2 regions of the Mesorhizobium salmacidum genome follow, and region 1 is predicted to be linked to the other one. Evidence: riboswitches for the same ligand, from Rfam matches in the RefSeq annotation. Region 1 holds a riboswitch; the other holds the start of a gene.
The links. Region 1 has a riboswitch for glycine ahead of gcvT (glycine cleavage system aminomethyltransferase GcvT). Riboswitches for the same ligand answer to the same signal wherever they lie in the genome.

Region 1 (10,449 bases):
TGCTCTATGCCGCCAAGCGTGCGGGGCGAAATTGCGTCATCAGCCGCAAAGGGATGGACAAGGCCGACCCGGTCAAACCGGCCTTGCGCTCCGCGTAGCTATTCGGCCGCACCCAGATAGTCCGACAGCGGCGGGCAGGAGCAGACCAGGTTGCGGTCTCCCGCGACATTGTCGATGCGCGATACCGGCGGCCAGTACTTTGCCGCTGTGTCGGCGTCGCCGGCGGGATAGGCCGCCTCGAGGCGCGAGTAAGGGTGGTTCCATTGACCGGCCAGCGCCTCAGCCGATGTATGCGGGGCGTTGACCAGCGGATTGTCGGCCAAAGGCCATTCGCCTTTGGCCACCTTCGCCGCCTCGCCGGCAATGGCGATCATGGCCTCGCAGAAGCGGTCCAACTCGCGCTTGGGCTCGGACTCGGTCGGTTCGACCATAAGCGTGCCGGCGACCGGAAACGACATGGTCGGCGCGTGGAAACCATAGTCGATCAGGCGCTTGGCGATGTCCTCGACGCTGATGCCGGCGCTCTCCTTGAGCACGCGGGTATCGAGAATGCATTCATGGGCGACACGATCGCTCCTGCCCTTGTAAAGCAGCGGGAAGTGCGGCGCGAGCCGCGTCGCCACGTAATTGGCGGACACGATCGCCGTCTCGGTCGCCTGCTTCAGGCCGGAAGCGCCCATCATGCGGATGTACATCCAGGTGATCGGCAGGATGGAAGCGCTGCCGAAGGGAGCGGCGGCCACGGCATGCGCCGAGCCTTCGGTGACATGGCCGGGCAGATAGGGTTTCAGATGCGCCCTGACGCCGATCGGACCGACGCCCGGTCCGCCGCCGCCATGCGGGATGCAGAAGGTCTTGTGCAGGTTCATGTGGCAAACGTCGGCGCCGATGTCGCCGGGACGGGCAAGTCCGACCAAGGCATTGAGGTTGGCGCCGTCGAAATAGACCTGGCCGCCATGCTCATGGATGAGCGCGCAGAGGTGGCGCGCGCCTTCCTCGTAGACGCCATGCGTGGATGGATAGGTGAACATCAGCGCCGCGAGATTCCTGGAATGCTCGTTGGCCTTGGCGCGCATATCGTCCATGTCGATGTTGCCGTCTTCCAGGCAGCGCACGACGACGACGCTCATGCCGGCCATCGCGGCACTCGCCGGATTGGTGCCATGCGCGGAGGAGGGGATCAGGCAGACGGTGCGATGACCCTCACCGCGCGAGCGGTGATAGGCGCGGATGGCGAGCAGCCCGGCATATTCGCCCTGGCTGCCAGCATTGGGCTGCAAGGTCACGGCGTCGAAGCCGGTGATCTCCGACAGCCAGCCCTCCAGTTCGCCGATCATGGCGCGATAGCCGGCCGAATGCGCTGATGGCGCGAAGGGATGCAAATTGGCGATTTCCGGCCAGCTCACCGGCATCATTTCCGCCGCGGCGTTGAGCTTCATGGTGCAGGAGCCCAGCGGGATCATGGCGCGGTCGAGCGCCAGGTCCTTGTCGGCCAGCCGGCGCAGGAAACGCATCATCTCGGTTTCCGACTTGTTCTCATGAAAGACCGGCTGGGTCAAAAACTCCTTGCCGCGCGGCTTGCCGGGCACCGTGCTGTCGGCGGAAGAAGCAGCCTTGGCGTCGAACAGAGCCGCGATCGCCTCGACATCGGCATCGGTCGACGTCTCGTCGAAACTGATGCCGACATGGTCGGCGTCGAGCACACGCAGCAGCCGGCCGGTCTTTTCGGCGGCCGCGGCGATCCGGGCGGCCTTGCCCTTGGCCTCCACCGTCACCGTATCGAAACGGCTGGAGCCGAGCACCGATACACCCGCGGCCTTGAGGCCGCTCGCCAGGCGGTTGGCCAGCGCATGGATGCGCCCGGCGATCGCCTGCAGGCCCGCCGGGCCATGCCAGATGGCGTATGCGGTCGCCATATTGGCAAGCAGCGCCTGCGCGGTGCAGATGTTGGAGGTCGCCTTGTCGCGGCGGATGTGCTGTTCGCGTGTCTGCAAGGCGAGGCGATAACCGGGACGGCCCTTGCTGTCGGTCGACTGACCGACCAGGCGGCCGGGCATCAGCCGTGTCAGCTTGTCGGAGACGGCGCAATAGGCGGCATGTGGGCCGCCAAAGCCCATCGGCACGCCGAAGCGCTGCATCGGGCCGACGGCAATGTCGGCGCCGAGTTTCGCCGGCGCGTCGGTCAGCGTCAGGCCAAGCGGGTCGGCGATGAAGACGATAATGGCGCCGGTGGCGCGCGCTTTTTCGATCGCCGCCTTGTGGTCGCCATAGACGCCAAAAGTGTCCGGCCAGGAGACGAGCAGGGCTGCGGTGTTGTCGTCGATCGTCTCGCCGTCGATCTCGATGCCGAGCGGCTCGGCGCGGGTGCGCACCACATCCAGCGTCTGCGGGTGCGGCGTGCCGGCGAGTGCCACCTTGGTGCGCTTGTCGCGGTGGTGGCGCAGCGCGATGCCGACCGCTTCGGCGACCGCTGTTGCCTCGTCGAGCAATGAAGCCGATGCCACCGGCAGGCCGGTCAGTTCCGTGACCAGCGTCTGGAAATTGAACAGCATTTCGAGCCGGCCCTGGCTGATCTCGGCCTGGTAGGGCGTGTAGGCGGTGTACCAGGCCGGATTCTCGAACAGATTGCGCTGGATGACCGGCGGCACGTGGACGCCGTGGTAACCGGCGCCGATAAAACTCTTCAGCACGGTATTCCTTGCCATGATCGTCGACAATTCGGCGAGCGCTTCGGCTTCGCTGGCCGGCGCCGGCAGGGCCAGCGGCTGGTCGAGGCGGATCGATCTCGGCACGGCCTGGCTGATCAGCGTCTCGACCGAGGGAACACCGAGGACGGCGAGCATGGCTCTGACGTCGGCAAGGCCGGGCCCGATGTGGCGGGCCGAGAAGGGGTAGGGTGCTGCGGTCATGTCAGTAAATTCCTGATGTCAGGCGATATGGGCTTTGTAGGCGGTCTCATCCATGAGGCTGGCGAGCTGGCTTTCGTCGGCGAGCTTCATCTTCCACAGCCAACCGGCGCCGGTTGCCGCCGAGTTGACCAGCGATGGATCGGACGACAGCGTGCCGTTGGCCTCGGTGATCTCGCCATCGACCGGCGCGTAGACGTCGGAGGCCGCCTTGACGGATTCGACCACGACGGCGGTGTCGCCCTTGGCGAGCTTCTTTCCCGTTTCCGGCAGTTCCACGAAGACGAGATCGCCGAGCTGCTCCTGCGCGTAGTCGGTGATGCCGACCGTGGCGATGCCGCCCTCGACGCTGAGCCATTCGTGATCGGCGGTGAAATAGATCTTTGCCATGGGTCTATCCTTTGCGGTAGCGATGAGGAGTGAAGGGCAGGGAACTGACATCGATCGGGATCTTCGTGCCGCGCACATCGGCGAAGACCCGCGTTCCGGGCTTGGCCAGTGGGGTGGCGACATAGCCCATGGCGACCGGATGGTCGGCCGAGGGGCCAAAACCGCCCGATGTGACATGGCCGACGGGGTTGCCGTCGGTGTCAAACAGAGAAGCGCCGGCACGCACCGGCTGGCGACCCTGCGGTTTCAGCCCGACGCGCTTTTGCGCCGGGCCTCGTTCCACGACGGCGCGCAAGGCATCGGCGCCGATGAAGGTGCCTGAGGCTCGGATCTCTTTTGGGATTGCCCACATAAGCGCCGCCGCGGCCGGGTCGGTTTCCGGCGTGATGTCTTGACCGTGCAGGCAGAGGCCTGCCTCCAGCCGCAGACTGTCGCGCGCGGCAAGGCCGATCCAGAGCACACGCTCGTCCTCGAGCAGCTTGGCGACGAGTTCTCTTGCATCGGCCTCCGGCAGGCCGATCTCGAAACCGTCTTCGCCGGTGTAGCCGGACCGGCTCATGAACCAGTTCTTTCGCGGCTCGATGCCGTGCATGAACAGCAGCGAGCCGGTTTCGAGGCCGGCGCGGGACAGTGCCGCCCAGGCTTCCGGACCCTGGATGGCCAGGAAGACGCGATCGAGAGGCTCGACCTTTATATCAAAATCGGCTGCCAGCGCGCGCAAATGCTTTTCGTCGGCGACGGCGTTGCCGGCGTTGGCGACCACCATGAACCTCGTATCGCCGAGCCGGGTGACGATCAGATCATCCAGAATGCCGCCCGCCTCATTGAGGAAGAAGGTCAGCTTGGATTGCGAAATTTCGAGCGCGCCGGCGTCTAGCGGGCAGGCGCGGTCGAGCAGCGCAACGGCGTCTGGCCCGCTGACCTCGAACAGCTTCATGTGCGAGATGTCGAACAGGCCCGCATGTTCGCGGGTGTGAAGATGCTCCTTCATGACGCCGGCCGGATAGGTCAGCGGCATCGACCAGCCGGCAAAGGCGCCGAAGCGCGCACCGGCCGCTGCATGGATATCTTCGAGGGGAAGGTGTCTATCGTCGCCCGTCATGTCGTCTCCAGAGTCGCACGCAATCGGTCGCGGATGGCGACCAGTCCGTGCCCCTCTGTCTGAAGCCTGAGAGACTCGCGCAGCCGGAACTCTGTCAGCGGCGCTTACACCTTCGGCGCGGGGGCAAGCCCCGACTTTCCAGAGTGTCTTTCCCGTCTACGGTTCTTTTGCCTGAGAGATTTCGGGCGATTTCCCCTTCGGCGGCAGCTCTCGCTGCTCTCTCCCGCAAACAGGTAGGACTCAAACCTTGAGCCCTCGACGCGCCATCCATAGCCCGTCGGCGACACCTTGTCACCTCCCAGCGACATTGTTCTGACAAGTCTTCGCTAACCACGCCGTTTGCCGGTTTTTCAAGACACTCCTGATATAGCAGGCCGATGTGACGCGTTGGGGCGGACGGGGACGACAGATGGGCGAATTGATCATGAGCGCTGCGGTGGCGGGGCTGACTTCGAAGAACCGCATCGCTTCAGAGGATGTCGTAATGCTGCGCCGCGACGTGTTCGCCGACGGGGTGGTGACCCGGGGCGAAGCCGACGCGTTGTTCGCGCTCGACCAGACGGCGCGAGACAAATGCGCTGAATGGGCACCGTTCTTCGTCGAGGCGGTCACCGACTACATCGTCCACCAGGAAAAGCCCTCGGGCTACATTTCGCAGGAGAATGCCGATTGGCTGGTCCGCACGATTTCGCGCGACGGCTTGGTCGACAGCCGGACCGAACTCGAATTGCTGGTCCATGTGCTGGAAGAGGCGAAATCCTCGCCGAGCCGGCTTTGCGTCTACGCGCTGGAGCAGGTCGCCCATGCCGTCGTCGACGGCAAGGGACCGCTGATGCTCGGCGGTGCGCTGGCGCCCGGATTGATCGCCAGGGCCGAAGTCGAGCTTCTGCGCCGTATCCTCCATGCCCATGGCGGCGACGGCAACATCGCCATCACCCGGGCCGAGGCCGAGGTGCTGTTCAGGATCAACGAGCGGACAGCCCAGGCCAACAACGATCCGTCCTGGAACGACCTGTTCGTCAAGGCGATCGCCAATTTCGTCATGTGCTCGGCCGGTTACGAGGCCCCGACCCGCGAGGTGGCGCTGCGCCAGGAAACCTTCCTCGAAAACGCCGATCCGGAAATCGGCGGCTTCTTCAGCCGCATGGTCTCCGGCGGCCTTGCCGGTATCATAGAGGCCTACCGGTCTCCTGACGACGTAGAGACCGAATGGGAAGCCAAGAATAGGGCAACCGAGGCGCTAGCCCGTCGGGCCGAGACGATCGATGCCGGTGAAGCCGGATGGCTAATCGAGCATATCGGGGCGGACCGGCCTTTGTACGAGAATGAGCGCGCATTGCTGACCCTGATCAAGCATGCCTCGCCGGAAATCCATCCGGCGCTGAAGCCGTTGCTCGACAAGGTAGCCTAAGAAGTTTGATCGCCTGGCATGAGTTGGCCGGTCAAAAGCCACGCCACCAAACAGCTAGAAAAACACCAAACGATAAAATGGCTACACTGCCGAATAGGCGCTCTGTTGGTATAGGTTTTTCGCCGCGCCAGACTTCCGGAGACAATATGGTTCCGATGAAGAACAAACAGAGTGCGCAGAATGGGCCGTGACCGGTTCCAAAAAACGCTTCCAATGGAGTTCCATAGAAGTCCCCCATTTTGTCATGGGCCAGGGATATGAATCCTTTCTCGATATTAGGCGATCGTGGTCTTCCAAAACTCTCGAAAATTACGCCGATAATCCCACTAAAGAAAAAACAAGAAATCGCGAGCGCAAAGAATATTGTGGACATAGCTCTCTGGGCATTCGTCCACCAAACGCGCGAAGACGGCTCGATGTCTTGCAGGCTGGCGGATCTTCGCTGAGGCTTTTGCACCTAATTTCCTTGGCTCGACAAGAGGGATTTTACCCCAACCTGTCAGACGACGGAAGCGCAGAAAACCGGGTGAAATCGAGATTATCGCCGACCTTGCTAGCGCACAGTTAGCTAGCAACGTGGCGAACTGCGACCTCGCAAGTGTTCCTTGAGGGGCGCGATGGCGGCGAAACCGGCGATCACTCGGATCACTCTACGATATGCTGCCGTCACGGTGATCGGTGAGATCCCGCAGCGCAATGCTGACCAGCCGGACCTGTTCCGATTGACGGCGCACGCCGGTTCGGCTGTATGCCGCCTTGAGATGATGCCGTGTTCATCGAGATGTTGGACCGGTCGGCATAGGCTTGCAATCCTCGTTGGCGGCCAATGGATTTACGCCGGCTACCGAGCGGGGCCGGGGGGCTTCATCTCGTTATTGAGCATCGGGTTTGCGAAAACCGCCAAACCGTTTTCCATCCGGTGCCCTGGCCAGGCGTAACTGATGGGCTCGTGGCCCCCACGGGCCGATCATCGTTTTGCCGTGCGCGGTTCAAATGCCGCCATACCAGTCGTAGCCATTGTCCTCCCAATAGCCGCCGCGGCCGCCGCCGACATTGGCGAAGCCGTCGACCAGTTCGATCTTGTAGAGATATTTCGGCATCTTGTAGCCGAGCTGGCGCTCGACGCGGACACGCAGCGGCGCGCCGTTCTCGACCGGCAGCGGCTTGCCGTTCACGCCATAGGCGAGGATCGTTTGCGGATGGCGGGCATCGATCAGGTCGATGGTGCCGTAGTATTTGACGTCGCCCGACAGGCTGCGGTCGATCGTGTCGAGGCAATGGAACATGACATAGCGCGCCTGCGGCTTGACCACCGCCTGGTCGAGCACCAGCGCCAGCGGCGTGCCGGTCCACTTGGCGATGCAACTCCAGCCTTCGACGCAGTCGTGACGGGTGATCTGGGTGCGGCTCGGCATGTTCATCAGTTGCTCGCGGGTAAGCGATAGCGGCTTTTCCACGAGGCCTGAAACCTCCAGACGCCAGTCGGAGAAGTTGTTGGCGAGCAGGTTCTTGTAGGTGTCGTCATCGGGCGCGGTCACGCCGTTCGGCCGTTGCGGCTGGCGGATATCTGCCTCGGTGAATTCCGGCGCCAGCGAATTGCCGCCGCCGAGCAACCGCTGTGCCCTGTGGGTCAGGCCGTTGGCATTTTCGAGGAAACCGCGCAGGCCGCTGCCGATGCTGAGCTGACTGTCGAAGGCGTCGCAGCCCGACAGCATGACGCCGGAAGCGCCGAGGCTGGCCGCGGTCAGGAATTTCCGGCGGCTGATCTCAAATTTCGCCATTTCAGGCACTCCTCTCGGGCGTTTTGTCGTCATGCACGGGAGGATCGGTGCGGTACCAGCCGGTGATGATCGAACGCAGTTCGTTGATAGGGCCGGCGGCCACGATCATCAGGATGTGAATGATGAAGAAGGCGACCAGCAGAACCATGACGGTGAAATGGATGGTGCGGGCGGTCTGCCGTCCGCCGAGCAAATCATTGAGGAACGGCAGCACCGAATTCATGCTCGGCGACATGGCGAGGCCGGTGATGATCATCAGCGGCAAGAGCACGAACAGCACGCCGCCATAGGCCATTTTCTGCAGCGTGTTGTATTCGCGCGTGTGGTGGAATTTCAGCCTGGCGTGATTGGCGATGTCCTGCGGCAACCGTTTGAGGTCATCCAGGCGCGGCGCCAGATCGCGGCGGATGTGGCCGTTGATCAGGCTGGCGACCAGCCAGACGATCAATGTCGTCGTCAGCATCCAGGCAAAGAAGAAATGGATGACGCGGGCGGTGCCGAGATCATAGTAGGAGGGGATCGTCGCCCAGGATGGGAAACCGCGCGCCGTCTCGTTACCTGCCGGACCCGACCAGCCGAGGACGCCTGTCGTGTCGAAACGGTGCCCGAAGATTTCGGTGTAACCGCGCGGCCCGGCATTGGTGTTTTCGGCGCCTATGGCGAAAACGGTGTTGTTGTAGCCGAAGCCGGATTGCTTGCCGATGTAGAGCTGAGGCCGGGCATTGAAAATCTGCAGGCCGGAAAGCAGCATGAAAAACAAGGAGATGGCCCAGAGCCAGTGTGTCAGCCGCGTCCAGCCCGACTGCCGGTAGATCAATGGTTTCTCTTTTGAAGCGGGGAGACCCGGTCCAATTTCGGATTGGCTTCTGGCAACCGATTCCATCTTGTCTGGTCTCCCGGCCTTGCGGCTTGTCCTACGTGTTCATTGTCCTCCTGATACGTCGCGATCCAAACCGATGTTTCATCCGATCACGGATTTATTATGGACGGACCGCCCAGGCTGACGGCGAGATTGACGGCCGCGGCGACGATGACCGTGTTGAAGAAGAACGACAGGATCGAGTGGACAAGCACGACACAACGCATATGCGTCGTCGAGATGTTGGTGTCGGCGGTCTGCGCCGTCATGCCGATGACGGTCGAGAAGTAGAGGAAATCCCAGCCCTCCGGGCGTCTGTCGCCCGGGAACAGCAGGCCACCGACCGGGATCTTCTTATTGGTGCCGGTATCGACCGCGTCGCCGTCCATCCAGTAGACATGGGCATAATGGAGCGCCGCCATGGCATGGATGGTGAACCAGCCGAGCGGGATCGACAGCAGTGCGAAGCCGAGTTCGATCGGGTGATCCCCATCCTTCCGATTGATCAGCAGGAACAGCGAGATAAGCGCAACGCCGACAACAATGAGCGTCACCGCGAAGATGACCAAAACCGGCTGGTCGGTGGCGCGTGCGTTCTTGCTCAGGTACTTGCCGGTGAACTTGGGCATCTGACTGACGACAAGAACGACGTAAGCGGCAAAAAATGCGTTGGCGCCGATCGAATAGGCGAGCGGGGCGTGCAGCAGCAACGCCACAAGCAGCGCAAACGCACCGATACAGGCCGACACCGCGAACAGCATATGGCGCTGCATCGGTTTCTCGATCGGGGTTTCGGCGGCCATGGCGGTCTCCACCTGAATGGCGCGTGGTTGCTACTCCGGTGTGACGGATTTCAGCGCCCGCCGCAAGATACGGTCGAGTTCGCCGAGAAACCGGGAGCGGTCCTGCGGCGCGAAACTGGCATTGTAGCCCTTGCTTTCGCCGGTCTCGCGCAGGTGCTGCTTGAGGTCGCGCATCGCCACTGCCATGCCGATCGTCTCGGGCGTGAACGGCCGCCCGGTCGGTCCCAGCACATGCGCGCCGAGCGCCACCGTGCGTGCGGCAAGCGGAATGTCCGCCGTCACCACGATGTCGTTGGGCCTGGCGTTCTCGACGATCCAGTCATCGGCGGCGTCGGCGCTCTTGGAGACCACGACATTGCGGATCATCGGGTCGCGCGATGGGCGCAGGCCGCCATTGGAGACGTAAGTGACGACGACGCCAAGGCGTTCAGCGACCTTTTCCACCTCGGCCTTGACCGGGCAAGCGTCGGCGTCGACGTAGATGGCGGGTGCGGGCATTGTCTCTCCAGAGACGAGCAGGGGCCGGAAATGTATCCGGCCCCTGCCTGAAAATCTTATAGTGATCAGGCCGGCAAGGCGCCGGACTTCTTGGCCGTCCAGGTGGCAATGTAATCCATCAGGCCAGGGTTGAGGCAATCGTAGGGCTCCAGGCCGATTGTCTTCAGCCTGCCGCGAATGCCGTCCATGCGGCTCGGGTCGACACCCGATTCGATGATCGACGAGACAAAGGCGGTGAAGCCCGGAGGCGACCAGCCGTCTTCCTCGAAGCGCTCGGGGTGAATGAAGGACAGGCCCTTGAACGGATGATCGCGCTCGACCGGTCCATGCATGTGGACGCCGCATTGGGTGCAGGCATGACGCTGGATCAGCGCTGAGGGGTCGACCACCTTCAGCTTGTCGCCGTTCTCGGTGACCGTGACATCGCCGGTACCGGCAACCGCTACCACCGAGAATATAGCGCCTTCGGGCTTCCAGCATTTGGTGCAGCCGCAGGCGTGGTTGTGGGCGATCTGGCCCTTGACCTTCACCTTGACCGGCTTGCTGGTGCAGGCGCAGACCAGCGTGCCGCCGGCAAAGCTCGCGCTTTCCTTGGGCAGGCCATTGTCGATTTTCGGATGCAGTTTCTCCGCCATTTTTCTCTCCTCCCATGTTTCACCACAGGGGTCGCTGGCCGGATGGCCGGCGGCATGTGGCCGT
Region 2 (10,449 bases), on a different contig from region 1:
GAAATTGAAAACGGCGTCGGGTTGATCCGACTGCAGCCCGCTTCAACGTAACGCGGCATTTAGCATGAGCTTGGTCGCTCAAGAATGTGGAACTGAGCATTCGCTGTTATCATTTTGATCAGCCGGCGCGGCTAATACCTCGACGTATGCGCACCACAAAGGTTTGTCAGGCTCGACAGGTGCGTGACAATAACAATGGGGCTTCAGTATCCCGGCATGCTGCCGGTCGCTTATTTGGCGTAACTGAAGCCGAGCTCATCTAAAGGCGAGAGGAAGTGGCTTGCAGTATGTCGATCCTCGCACGAGCGCCAAGGCGCACGGAGCCACAGGCTGTCTAACCATTGACCTTTCCGCTCTCGGCCGCAATTATGAGAAGCTTGCATCGATCCTCGCTCCGGGGCGCGTAGCTGCCATGGTGAAGGCGGATGCATATGGGCTCGGTGTCGGGCCAATCGCGGTGGCGCTGTATGCAAAAGGTTGTAGGCAATTGTTCGTTGCTGTATTTGGAAGGCGGTCAAATTGCGACCCATCCTCCCGTGTGACGCTGAGATTTTCGTTCTGAACGGACTGCAACCCAGCGACGAGACCGCCTGTGCCGCAAGCAACATCATCCCGGTTGTCGACTCGCTGGAGCAGTGGAGGCGATGGGCGGACGTCCCCAGCCATCGAAAGCGCACGCTGCCGACCGTGCTGCAGTTCATACCGGAATGTCGCGGCTCGGCATACCGCCGGAAGAGCGTTCGGCGTTGGCGGACGCACTCGAACAAGAGGATAACCTCGAGATACTGTTCATCATGAGCCATTTGGCTTCCGCAGATGACAAGGACAGCGAGCAAAACGCCGACCAGTAGGCGAGATGACACGAACAGCCGATGAGTTTCCCGGCTTTGACATTTCCTTCGCCAATTCCGGGGGTGTGTTCCTGGCCACGGCGCACTCGCCCGGCCGGGCATCGCACTTTATGCGGGGCACCAAGCGCTAAGGGAGACAAGGCAATGGAACCGGTCGTTAGGCTCGATGTTGCCGTCGTGCAGACTCGCACTGTTCCGGCTAGCATCAGAGTCGGTTATGATGGCGCGCATGTCACGCACCAGGAAACGCGGCTCGCGACCATTGCCGCGGGCTACGCTGATGGCCTGCCCCGAAGCCTGAGTAGTTGCGGTGCCGTCTATTATGAAGGAATCCGGCTGCCGATCGTCGGAAGAGTGTCGATGGACAGCACGACAATTGATATCACCGCCTTGCCTGAGGATACGCTGACATTGGGCAGCTTGGTCGAGGTGCTCGGGCAGCACCAGACCCTCGGAGGACGTCGCGCGGGACGCAGGCATGCACCATATCCTATGCGATATTGACCTGTCTGGGTGATCGCTACCGCCGACAATATTAATGAGATGCCGAACGGCTGCATCAACGACTGCGTCGCGAATACGGATGCGATCTGGAAACTGATGAACTCGATGATCCTGCGACTGAGATCAGGCGAGACGAGCCGACGAGCCCGTCATGATGGAGCCGCATTCCAACTTGAGAAGGGGTAGAAGGGACTCCCGGCGGATATAACGGAATGAAAGTAGCGGAACGGTTGCCGCCGGCGGCCTTATCAGGACGTCAAGCCAAACTACGACAGCAGCGAGGGGCTGTAGAGGATGTGGGAATTTCAATCGGCACGCCGCCGATTGCCTCTAAGATCTGACATTGCCAACGCATCAGCGTCTGCGTTTTAGGTGTGCATCACACGACCGGCGAAAATGTACCCGCAAGTGGCCGGGGACGCGAGAACAGCCACACGATCACACAACACTGGGGGCAGAATCGGATCCGGTCAGCCACCGCCCCTCTCACATCCGGTTGCCCAATACTGGCCTCAAAAAGCGCGCGAATTTCAAACCTAAAGCGTGCCGCGTTTTAAAGGATTCAGGATTCCCTTTGATTTGAGATCATGATTCATTGCGGTTGAAAGGAGACCGCGATGGGCAAGCCGCTACCGCTCGAGTTGCGTAGGCGTGTTGTTGCGTAAGTCGATGAGGGTCATGGTCACCGAGAGGCTGCACGCCATTTCCGCGTTTCGCCTCGCTTTGGTAACAATCTGATCAAACGATCAAACTGCGCAGGCAGACCGGTTCGCTTGAGGCGCGTCGGCAGGGCCATGTGGGAGGCGGGAAGCTTGAGCCGCATGCCGAGTTTGTCCTCTTGCGGCTGGCCGAGACCGGCGAACTGACGCTGGATGAGCTTTGCGTCGAACTGGAGGTGCGCGGGGTGAGCGTGCACCGCTCCAATGTCGGTCGCCTGCTCAATCGCCTTGGGCTCAGTCATAAAAAAACCCTACAGGCCAGCGAGCAGCAGCGAGCCGACGTTCGCCAGGCGCGTGAGCTGTGGATGGGGCGGCGAAACCGCTTCTTCAACAAGGCTTTGGCGCGGCTGATCTTCATCGACGAGACGTCGACCAACACCAAGCTGACCAAACGCACCGGCTGGGCGCCGAAGGGCGAGCGCTTCAGGACGCATGCGCCATTCGGCAAATGGCAGACGCAGACCTTCATCGCCGGACTGCGATGCCACGGTCTTGTCGCGCCGTGGATCGTCAACGCGCCGATGAATAGCGCTATCTTCGAACACTACGTTGAAACCCAGCTCGCTCCCGCACTGTCGCCTGGCGATGTCGTCATTCTCGACAATGTCGGCTTCCACAAGAGCGAGCGCGCCGCACAACTGGTTCGCCAAAGGGGTGCCTGGCTGCTGTTCCTGCCGCCATACTCGCCCGATCTCAACCCGATCGAGATGGCCTACTCAAAACTCAAGGCGCGGCTGCGAAAGAAGGCCGCCAGAACCTTCGATGCACTCTGCGAGGCCCTCGGCGATATCTGTCACCTGTTCGAGCCAACCGAATGGAGAAATTTCTTCAAAGCTGCCGGATATGAGGCCAATTAATCGCGACACGCTTTAGCCCCTTCTTTCGTTCGAGAGAGATATCGTGGAGGGAGTCGTCCTTTTCACCAAGAATCAGACGCAGATCGATCAGGACGCCTTCGACGTCATCGTGAAGGGCAGGGCCGGCCATGCGGCCTCACCCCATCGGACTGTCGATCCTGTCACTGTAGCAGCGCAGATCACCCTCGGCCTGCAGATTTTGTATCGCGCAAAACCGATCCCATGGAGCCGCTGGTGATTTCAGTCACAATGTTGAAGGCTGCACAGGCCTATAACGTTATCCCAGATCAAGTAGAAATCGCCGGAACCGTCAGGGTCCAGGGCGTCAGGCCTCCGAGATTTCGCCGAACGAGAGATTTCGACATGCGCTCGAAGCATTGCGCGCGGGTTCGGCGCGGATATCGAGTTTAGGTACCGTCGTTCCGTGCCGTTTGCCGTCAACCACATGGAGGGAACCAACTTAGCGATAAGGGCGGCAGGCGACCTGATCGGGCCTGCATCGGTGAACGAAAAAATTCAGACCAGTGTGGGGGCGGAGGACTCCGCCTACATGCTTGAGGCGCGGCCAGGCGCTTTCATTTTCCTTGGGAATGGGGCGGACCGCTCCTGTGCACCATCCCGCATAGGATTTCAATGACGAAGCCTTGCCGTATGGTAGCGGCTATTGGGTGAATCTGGTCGAGACGGTATTGGCTACCTGACGTGTTGGCGCACAGAGGGCGTAAGGTGCGCTCGAGGGGCATGCTAAATGTCTTTCCATCATCGCCATCCCCCTTGTTTGCTCACGCTGTGCGTTCGGCGGTCCCGGCTCCTAGGCGTCTCCGGAGTGCCGATCCACGGCGATAGATGATGAGTTCCATCCGTGTCGTTCAGGAGAGGTGCACCATCAGAGCTCGGTTCAGACAACGGCAATGCCTCAACATCTGTCGATGACAGCCCCTCGTACATAGATCGCGACCGGCGACGCCGCGATGTGGCGCGAAAATGAAGAATACTGTTTCGTGAACTCAATGGAAAAGAGGAGCGCTGCACGAACAACTGCCTGCCGCCGCTGTCCGGTCGCCACCGGCCGTGAGTTTTGCGCGGCGCGCCCTGCCGGTGTGCCTCCCAGCCGGCAGGGCGGTATGTTCAGACGGCCGGCCCAAGCCGGCGCGGAGATTTGTTCGTCGCGGCATGTTTCCGAGACGGTCAATTCGCTGGATCACATCCGAAATGCCCTGGTCCTGATACGTAAGCGGTGTTTCCGGACCACCTTTCGGGAGTGGTCGCGATCTGTGAGGTTGCCGATCCTGTATTGGGATCGGAGATCGGCTTGTGTCTGGACTTGACCTTACGCTTGACCCGGAGCGGCAGCTTCGGCGGTTCGAGGTGATCAACGGTGCCGGCGGTCGGCGTCACTGGTCGGTGGATGACAAGGCGCGGATCGTCGCGGAAACGCTGGAGCCGAACGCAATCATTTCCGAGGTCGCCCGTCGGTATGGCCTTAGGCCGCAGCAGGTCTTCGCGTGGCGCCGCGAAGCGCGCAAACAAGCCGCTTCGGTGCAGCAAGATTCTCCTGCCTTTGTGCCGGCGGTTGTGGCGGCGGCGGAACCTGTAGCCAACCGTTCACGCAGCGGAAACGGCAAGCCACCCGGGATACCGGCATGATCGAGCTTGAGATCGACGGCATCGCGATGCGCGTCGGCCGGGGCGCCGATACCAAGACGGTGGCCGCAGTGATCCGCGCGCTGAAGGCGACGTCGTGATCGGGCCGACGGGTGCGGTCAAGGTCATGGTGGCGACGAAGCCCGTCGACTTCCGCAAGGGCGCGGAGGGGCTGGCCGCGTTGGTGCGCGAGACGATGGGCGCTGATCCGTTCAGCGGTGCGGTCTACGTCTTCCGGGCGAAGCGGACGGACCGGATCAAGCTGATCTTCTGGGATGGCACCGGCGTCTGCCTCTATGCCAAGCGTCTGGAGGATGGAGAGTTCCGCTGGCCGAAAGTGCATGACGGCATGATGCGGCTGACCGCCGCGCAGCTCTCGGCGCTGCTTGAAGGGCTTGATTGGCGGCGGGTCCACGAAGCCCGCCGGACCCGCGTTCCGGCGCAGGCGGGCTGATCCGCGACCAAGTGAATCAGGTCGGATTCCATTGTCGCCCGGCGTCGGCGAATATGGTCTGATCGGCTCATGGCGATGACGGCTGACCAGCTTCCCGACGATCCGGACGCGCTGAAGGCGATGGTCCTGGCGCGAGACGTCGAGAACGCCCGGCTGATCCAGATCATCAAGGAATTGCAGCGCCACCGCTTCGGCCGGCGTGCCGAGACGCTGCCGGAAGACCAGCTTCTGCTGGGGCTTGAGGAAGCCGAGCAGATCGAGGCGGCCGAGGAGGAAGAGAGCGAACAAGCATCTCCCGCAGAGCGCCTGGAGCGCGCCAGGAGGCGTCGGACGAACCGCGGCACGTTGCCATCCCATCTGCCGCGGGTGGAAATGATCGTCGACATCGAGGACCATGCCTGCCCATGCTGCCGCAATGGCTTGCATCGGATCGGCGAGGACATGAGCGAGCGGCTCGACATCGTTCCGGCGCAGCTGCGTGTAATCGTCGTGCGCCGGCCCAAATATGCCTGCCGCGCCTGCGAGGACGTCGTGGTTCAGGCTCCCGCGCCGGCCCGGCTGATCGAGGGTGGTCTTCCGACCGAGGCAACGGTCGCCCAGGTGCTGGTCTCAAAATATGCCGATCACCTTCCGCTCTATCGCCAGGCGCAGATCTACGCCCGGCAGGGCATCAATCTTGATCGCTCGACACTCGCCGACTGGGTTGGCCGCGCCGCCTGGCACCTCCGTCCGATTCATGAACGGCTGCTGGCGAAGCTGAAGTCCTCGCCGAAGCTGTTCGCCGACGAGACCACCGCGCCGGTACTCGATCCCGGTCGCGGCAAGACCAAGACAGGCCAGCTCTGGGCCTATGCGCGTGATGATCGGCCATGGCAGGGGAGCGACCCGCCGGGCGTCGCTTATGTCTATGCGCCGGACCGAAAGGCCGAGCGTCCGATCGCTCATCTGGCGGGCTTCACAGGAATCCTGCAGGTCGACGGTTATGGCGGCTATCGTGTGCTCGCCGACAAGAGCGGCGTCACGCTCGCCTTCTGCTGGGCGCATGTCCGTCGGCGCTTTTATGAACTGGCAGCAGCCGGTCCCGCGCCGATCGCCAGCGAGGCGTTGAGACGGATCGCCGAACTCTACAAGATCGAGGACGCCATCCGTGGCCGATCGGCCAACGAGCGCCGCGCGATGCGTCAGGACAAAAGCCGCGCCATCGTCGCCGACCTCGAACCATGGCTGCGTGAGAAGCTCGGCCTGATCAGCCAGAAGACAAAACTCGCCGAGGCGATCCGCTACACGCTCTCGCGCTGGGAAGGCCTCTCGCACTTCCTTGACGACGGCCGCATCGAGATCGACAGCAACACGGTCGAACGCTCAATCCGTCCGATCGCGCTCAACCGCAAGAACGCGCTCTTTGCCGGCTCCGACGGCGGCGCCGAACACTGGGCAGTCATCGCCTCGCTGATCGAAACCTGCAAGCTCAACGGCGTCGAGCCACTCGGCTATCTCACCGACATCCTCACCAGGATCGCCAACGGCCACTCCAACAGCCAGATCGACGATCTCCTGCCTTGGGTCTACATCAACAAGCTCGAGCTCAAGGCCGTGGCCTGAGAACACCGCTTACCCTGATACTCGCCCATGCGGACTGGAAGAAGCCACAACCGCGACCCATAGACGGAAGGAGATGATCAAGGTGGCGCGCGCAGGAGGTTCGTCGTCGACGTTTGCGCCGCTCGAGAACCCACGTCTCGATCGGTTTGGCTGGCCACGCAAGTTTCAAGCCTCGCCATCAGCTGACTGATGGCTACGATCTCGACTTCCGCTATGATGGTCGCGCTGGTGCAGGCGTCATCGACGCTGCTGGCATTCATCCTTTCGGTCTTCGCTGGCGCCATCGCCGACAATTTCAGCCGACGCAGGGTTATGTTCGCTGGTCGGTGTCTGATGATGCTGGCATCTGCCATACTCACCGTTCTTGTCGCGCTGGGCCTTGTCGATCCGTGGATCATTCTCGGCTTCAGCTTTTTGGTTGGATGCGGCGCCGCTTTCAACGACCCCGCCTGGCAGGCGTCAGTTGGAGACTTGTTGACAGACGCGACGTCCCAGCTGCCATTACGCTCATTTCGGTCGGGTTCAACACCGTCCGAAGCGTAGGCCCGGCGCTCGGCGGCTTTGTGGTCGCCTCTTTTGGACAGCTAACGGCTTTCGCTCTGACCACGCTCAGCTATCTCGCACCGCTTTGCGCGATATGGCGCTGTCAATGGAAAGTTCGCCCTTCACCTCTCCCGCGTGAGGCGATGGCGACGCAATCCATAATGGGGTGCGCTTCACAGCGATGTCTTCAGAGTCAAGGCGGCAATCGCGCGCGGAACCCTTTTCGGAATCGCAAGCATCTCCATTCTGGCGCTGCTCCCCTTAGTAGCTCGTGACCAGCTGGGCGCAGGGTCGATCCGGTATGGCATCCTGATGGCCGGCTTCGGGACCGGCGCCTTTTTTGCCGGGATCTGCAACCATGTCTTGAGGCGAAAGCTGTCTCAGGAACATCTGATATCACTCGCGTGCATCGCCTGCGCCGAGTGCTGTCTTGCTCTTGCGCTCACCCGCCTGCCTTGCCGACCGGGCCGACGCGCAAGCGTGATCAATCCACGCGCTTTCTCTCTCACTCTTGATCTCCTCTCAAGCTGTCAACGCGCCTTCCAGAAACGAAAGTGCAAACAATGAGCCCCAAGCTTACGAGTGGGTCCTTGTCTCCAACATTAAGTCTGCCGCAGCATCAATTTGATAAATCCCGTCGTCACGGGACGACAAGCACACTCGTTCCACGCCGACCGTGCTTTGCTGTGAACCGCGCCGCCACCGGGCGCTGGGGCTGCCTGAATCAGGACAGATGTTCCTGTGCCGACATCACAAAGATCTCCGTAAATCGGGATGACCTATTTTCTGCCCATGGCCCCCGGTGTGCCCCGCAGTGCCCGACAAAAGGGCGCGCTGATCCTGCTGTTTCAAAGGTCGGTTGAAATTTGGTTCGAGCGTTTCATATGTCAAGCTGATTGGCTCTGCAAGTGCAACTGGTCATCCTATAAACGTGCCGTTCATAAGGCAGGACGGGAGAGATCGGCGAGTGCCGACGCCGACGGAGCAACCCCCCAAGGAAACTCTCAGGCAAAAGAGACCGTGCTGCCGAACAATCTGGAGAGAGACGCCAGAGCGTCCACCGAAGGGGAAAGCCGGGCTGACCGGTTAAGCTCTCAGGTACAGAGACAGATTTGGGGATGAGCCGCGGGTTGCGACCCGCACCCAGTGGTCTGTCTGGAGAGCGAAAGTGCCCAGGATTGTTGTAATTGGCGCCGGTATCACCGGCGTTTCGACAGCGTACGCCCTTTTGGAGCACGGCTACGATGTGACCGTGATCGAGCGGCAACGCTACGCCGCGATGGAGACCTCATTCGCAAATGGCGGCCAGCTCTCGGCCAGCAACGCCGAAGTCTGGAACCATTGGTCTACGATCCTCAAGGGGGTCAAGTGGATGGTCCGGCCCGACGCGCCGCTGCTGATGAACCCGGCGCCGTCTTGGCACAAATACAGCTGGCTGGCAGAGTTCGTGTCCAACATCCCCCGCTATCACGAGAACACAGTCGCGACAACGCGCCTGGCGATCGCCGCCCGCAAGTACATGTTCGAGATTGCGGAGCGGGAGAGCATCGATTTCGATCATGTCCGCAGCGGCATCCTTCATGTTTACTGGGACAAGACCGGCTTCGATCACGCAACGAAAGTGAACGAGCTCCTAATTGAAGGAGGACTGGACCGGCGACCCGTGACCGCAGAGGAGATCGCCGCAATAGAACCGGCTCTGCACGGTGACGTTCATGGTGGCTTCTACACGCCGTCCGACTCGACCGGTGACATTCACAAGTACACCACGGGCTTGGCTCAGGCCTGCGCGAGGCGCGGCGGCACCTTCCTCTACGACTCGGCGGTGAGGCACATCGACCGGCGCGACCGTTTCCGGCTGAGCTACTCAACTTATTGCGCGGGCGAGCAAGACGCCGAACAGGTCATCGAAGCTGATGGAGTCGTAGTATGTGCGGGCTCGCACAGCCGCGACCTTGCGGCCATGCTCGGCGATCGCCTCAACATTTATCCGGTCAAAGGATACTCGATCACTGTCTATCTCGATGACCCCTCGGCTCAGGCAGCCGCGCCTTGGGTGAGTATCCTGGACGACCGTGCGAAAATCGTGACCAGCCGCCTCGGCGCTGGACGGTTCCGGGTGGCAGGCACCGCCGAGTTCAATGGGCTCAACCGAGACATTCGCGATGACAGGGTTAGGCCGCTGGTTGACTGGACGCGGACGCTCTTCCCTGGTGTGACGACCAACCGCGTCGTGCCGTGGGCCGGGTTGCGGCCTATGATGCCGAACATGATGCCCCGCGTGGGGAAGGGATGTGCGCGGGGTGTGTTCTACAATACCGGGCACGGCCACCTCGGCTGGACTCTGTCGGCTGCGACCTCCGCCGTACTGGTCCAGGCCGTTGCGTCAGACGTTCCCGTCGACACGCGGGTGGGAGCTTAGGGGCGCGCATTCAATGACTCGGAAGCCTATCCATGTCGCGTGGGTCGAGATTGCGGGATTGAAGATCGCGCGAGAATTGCACGACTTCACGCGCAACGAAGTCTTGCCGGGAACGGGCATCAGCAACTCGGCCTTTTGGGCCTCGTTCTCCTCGATCGTACACGATCTCGCCCCCCGCAACCGGGCGCTGCTCGAAAAACGCGACGCCATGCAGGAAAAGCTCGACCGCTGGTACCGCGACAATGGCGCGCCAATCGACATGGACGCCTACAAGGCGTTCCTGAAGGAGATCGGCTATCTCGTTCCGGAAGGGCCGGCCTTCAGTGTCTCGACTGAAAATGTCGATCCGGAAATCGCCGTCGTCGCCGGACCGCAGCTCGTCGTGCCGGTGATGAACGCGCGCTATGCGCTGAATGCCGCCAATGCGCGCTGGGGCTCGCTCTACGACGCGCTCTACGGCACCGACGCCCTACCCGAAACCGATGGCGCCCAGAAGGGCAAGGGGTTCAACCCGGCGCGCGGCGCCAAAGTGATCGCCTGGGCCAAGGACTTTCTCGACCAGTCGGTGCCGCTCACCTCTGGCAAATGGGCAGGGGTGAACGGCCTGTCCGTGGCCAACGGCGCGCTGAAGGTCGGCGAAGGCGCCGGCTCGACGACGCTGGCCGATCCCAGGCAATTCGTCGGCTGTCGCGGCGACGCCGCCAATCCACAAGCCGTGCTCCTGATCAAAAACGGGCTGCACGTCGAGATCCTGATCGACCGCGCCAGCCAGATCGGCCGCACCGATCCGGCAGGCATCGCCGACGTCATCCTGGAATCGGCGCTGACCACCATCCAGGACTGCGAGGATTCG

Region 2: it holds a riboswitch for glycine, as region 1 does, so the genes downstream of both, O7A60_RS29575 (D-amino acid dehydrogenase) here and gcvT (glycine cleavage system aminomethyltransferase GcvT) in region 1, are expected to answer to the same signal.

What each region holds. Positions count from the first base shown of each region.
Region 1 covers NZ_JAPYKS010000010.1:498-10,946, reverse strand. Annotated here, with positions in the region: gene O7A60_RS14985 (GGDEF domain-containing protein) at 1-98, shown strand, start outside; gene gcvP (aminomethyl-transferring glycine dehydrogenase) at 99-2,909, opposite strand; gene gcvH (glycine cleavage system protein GcvH) at 2,928-3,296, opposite strand; gene gcvT (glycine cleavage system aminomethyltransferase GcvT) at 3,301-4,398, opposite strand; glycine riboswitch at 4,548-4,634, opposite strand; gene O7A60_RS14965 (hypothetical protein) at 4,808-5,809, shown strand; gene O7A60_RS14960 (hypothetical protein) at 5,841-6,266, opposite strand; gene O7A60_RS14955 (molybdopterin-binding protein) at 6,799-7,590, opposite strand; gene O7A60_RS14950 (cytochrome b/b6 domain-containing protein) at 7,592-8,473, opposite strand; gene O7A60_RS14945 (DUF1345 domain-containing protein) at 8,560-9,252, opposite strand; gene O7A60_RS14940 (YaiI/YqxD family protein) at 9,283-9,750, opposite strand; gene gfa (S-(hydroxymethyl)glutathione synthase) at 9,816-10,385, opposite strand.
Region 2 covers NZ_JAPYKS010000041.1:587-11,035, reverse strand. Annotated here, with positions in the region: gene O7A60_RS29620 (CapA family protein) at 1-51, shown strand, start outside; partial or broken gene alr (alanine racemase) at 281-1,390, shown strand; partial or broken gene O7A60_RS29610 (IS630 family transposase) at 1,973-2,931, shown strand; gene O7A60_RS29605 (hypothetical protein) at 2,975-3,169, shown strand; gene O7A60_RS29600 (hypothetical protein) at 3,377-3,568, shown strand; gene tnpA (IS66-like element accessory protein TnpA) at 4,246-4,578, shown strand; gene tnpB (IS66 family insertion sequence element accessory protein TnpB) at 4,673-5,029, shown strand; gene tnpC (IS66 family transposase) at 5,099-6,631, shown strand; partial or broken gene O7A60_RS29580 (MFS transporter) at 6,705-7,621, shown strand; glycine riboswitch at 8,116-8,205, shown strand; gene O7A60_RS29575 (D-amino acid dehydrogenase) at 8,343-9,596, shown strand; partial or broken gene O7A60_RS29570 (malate synthase G) at 9,610-10,449, shown strand, end outside.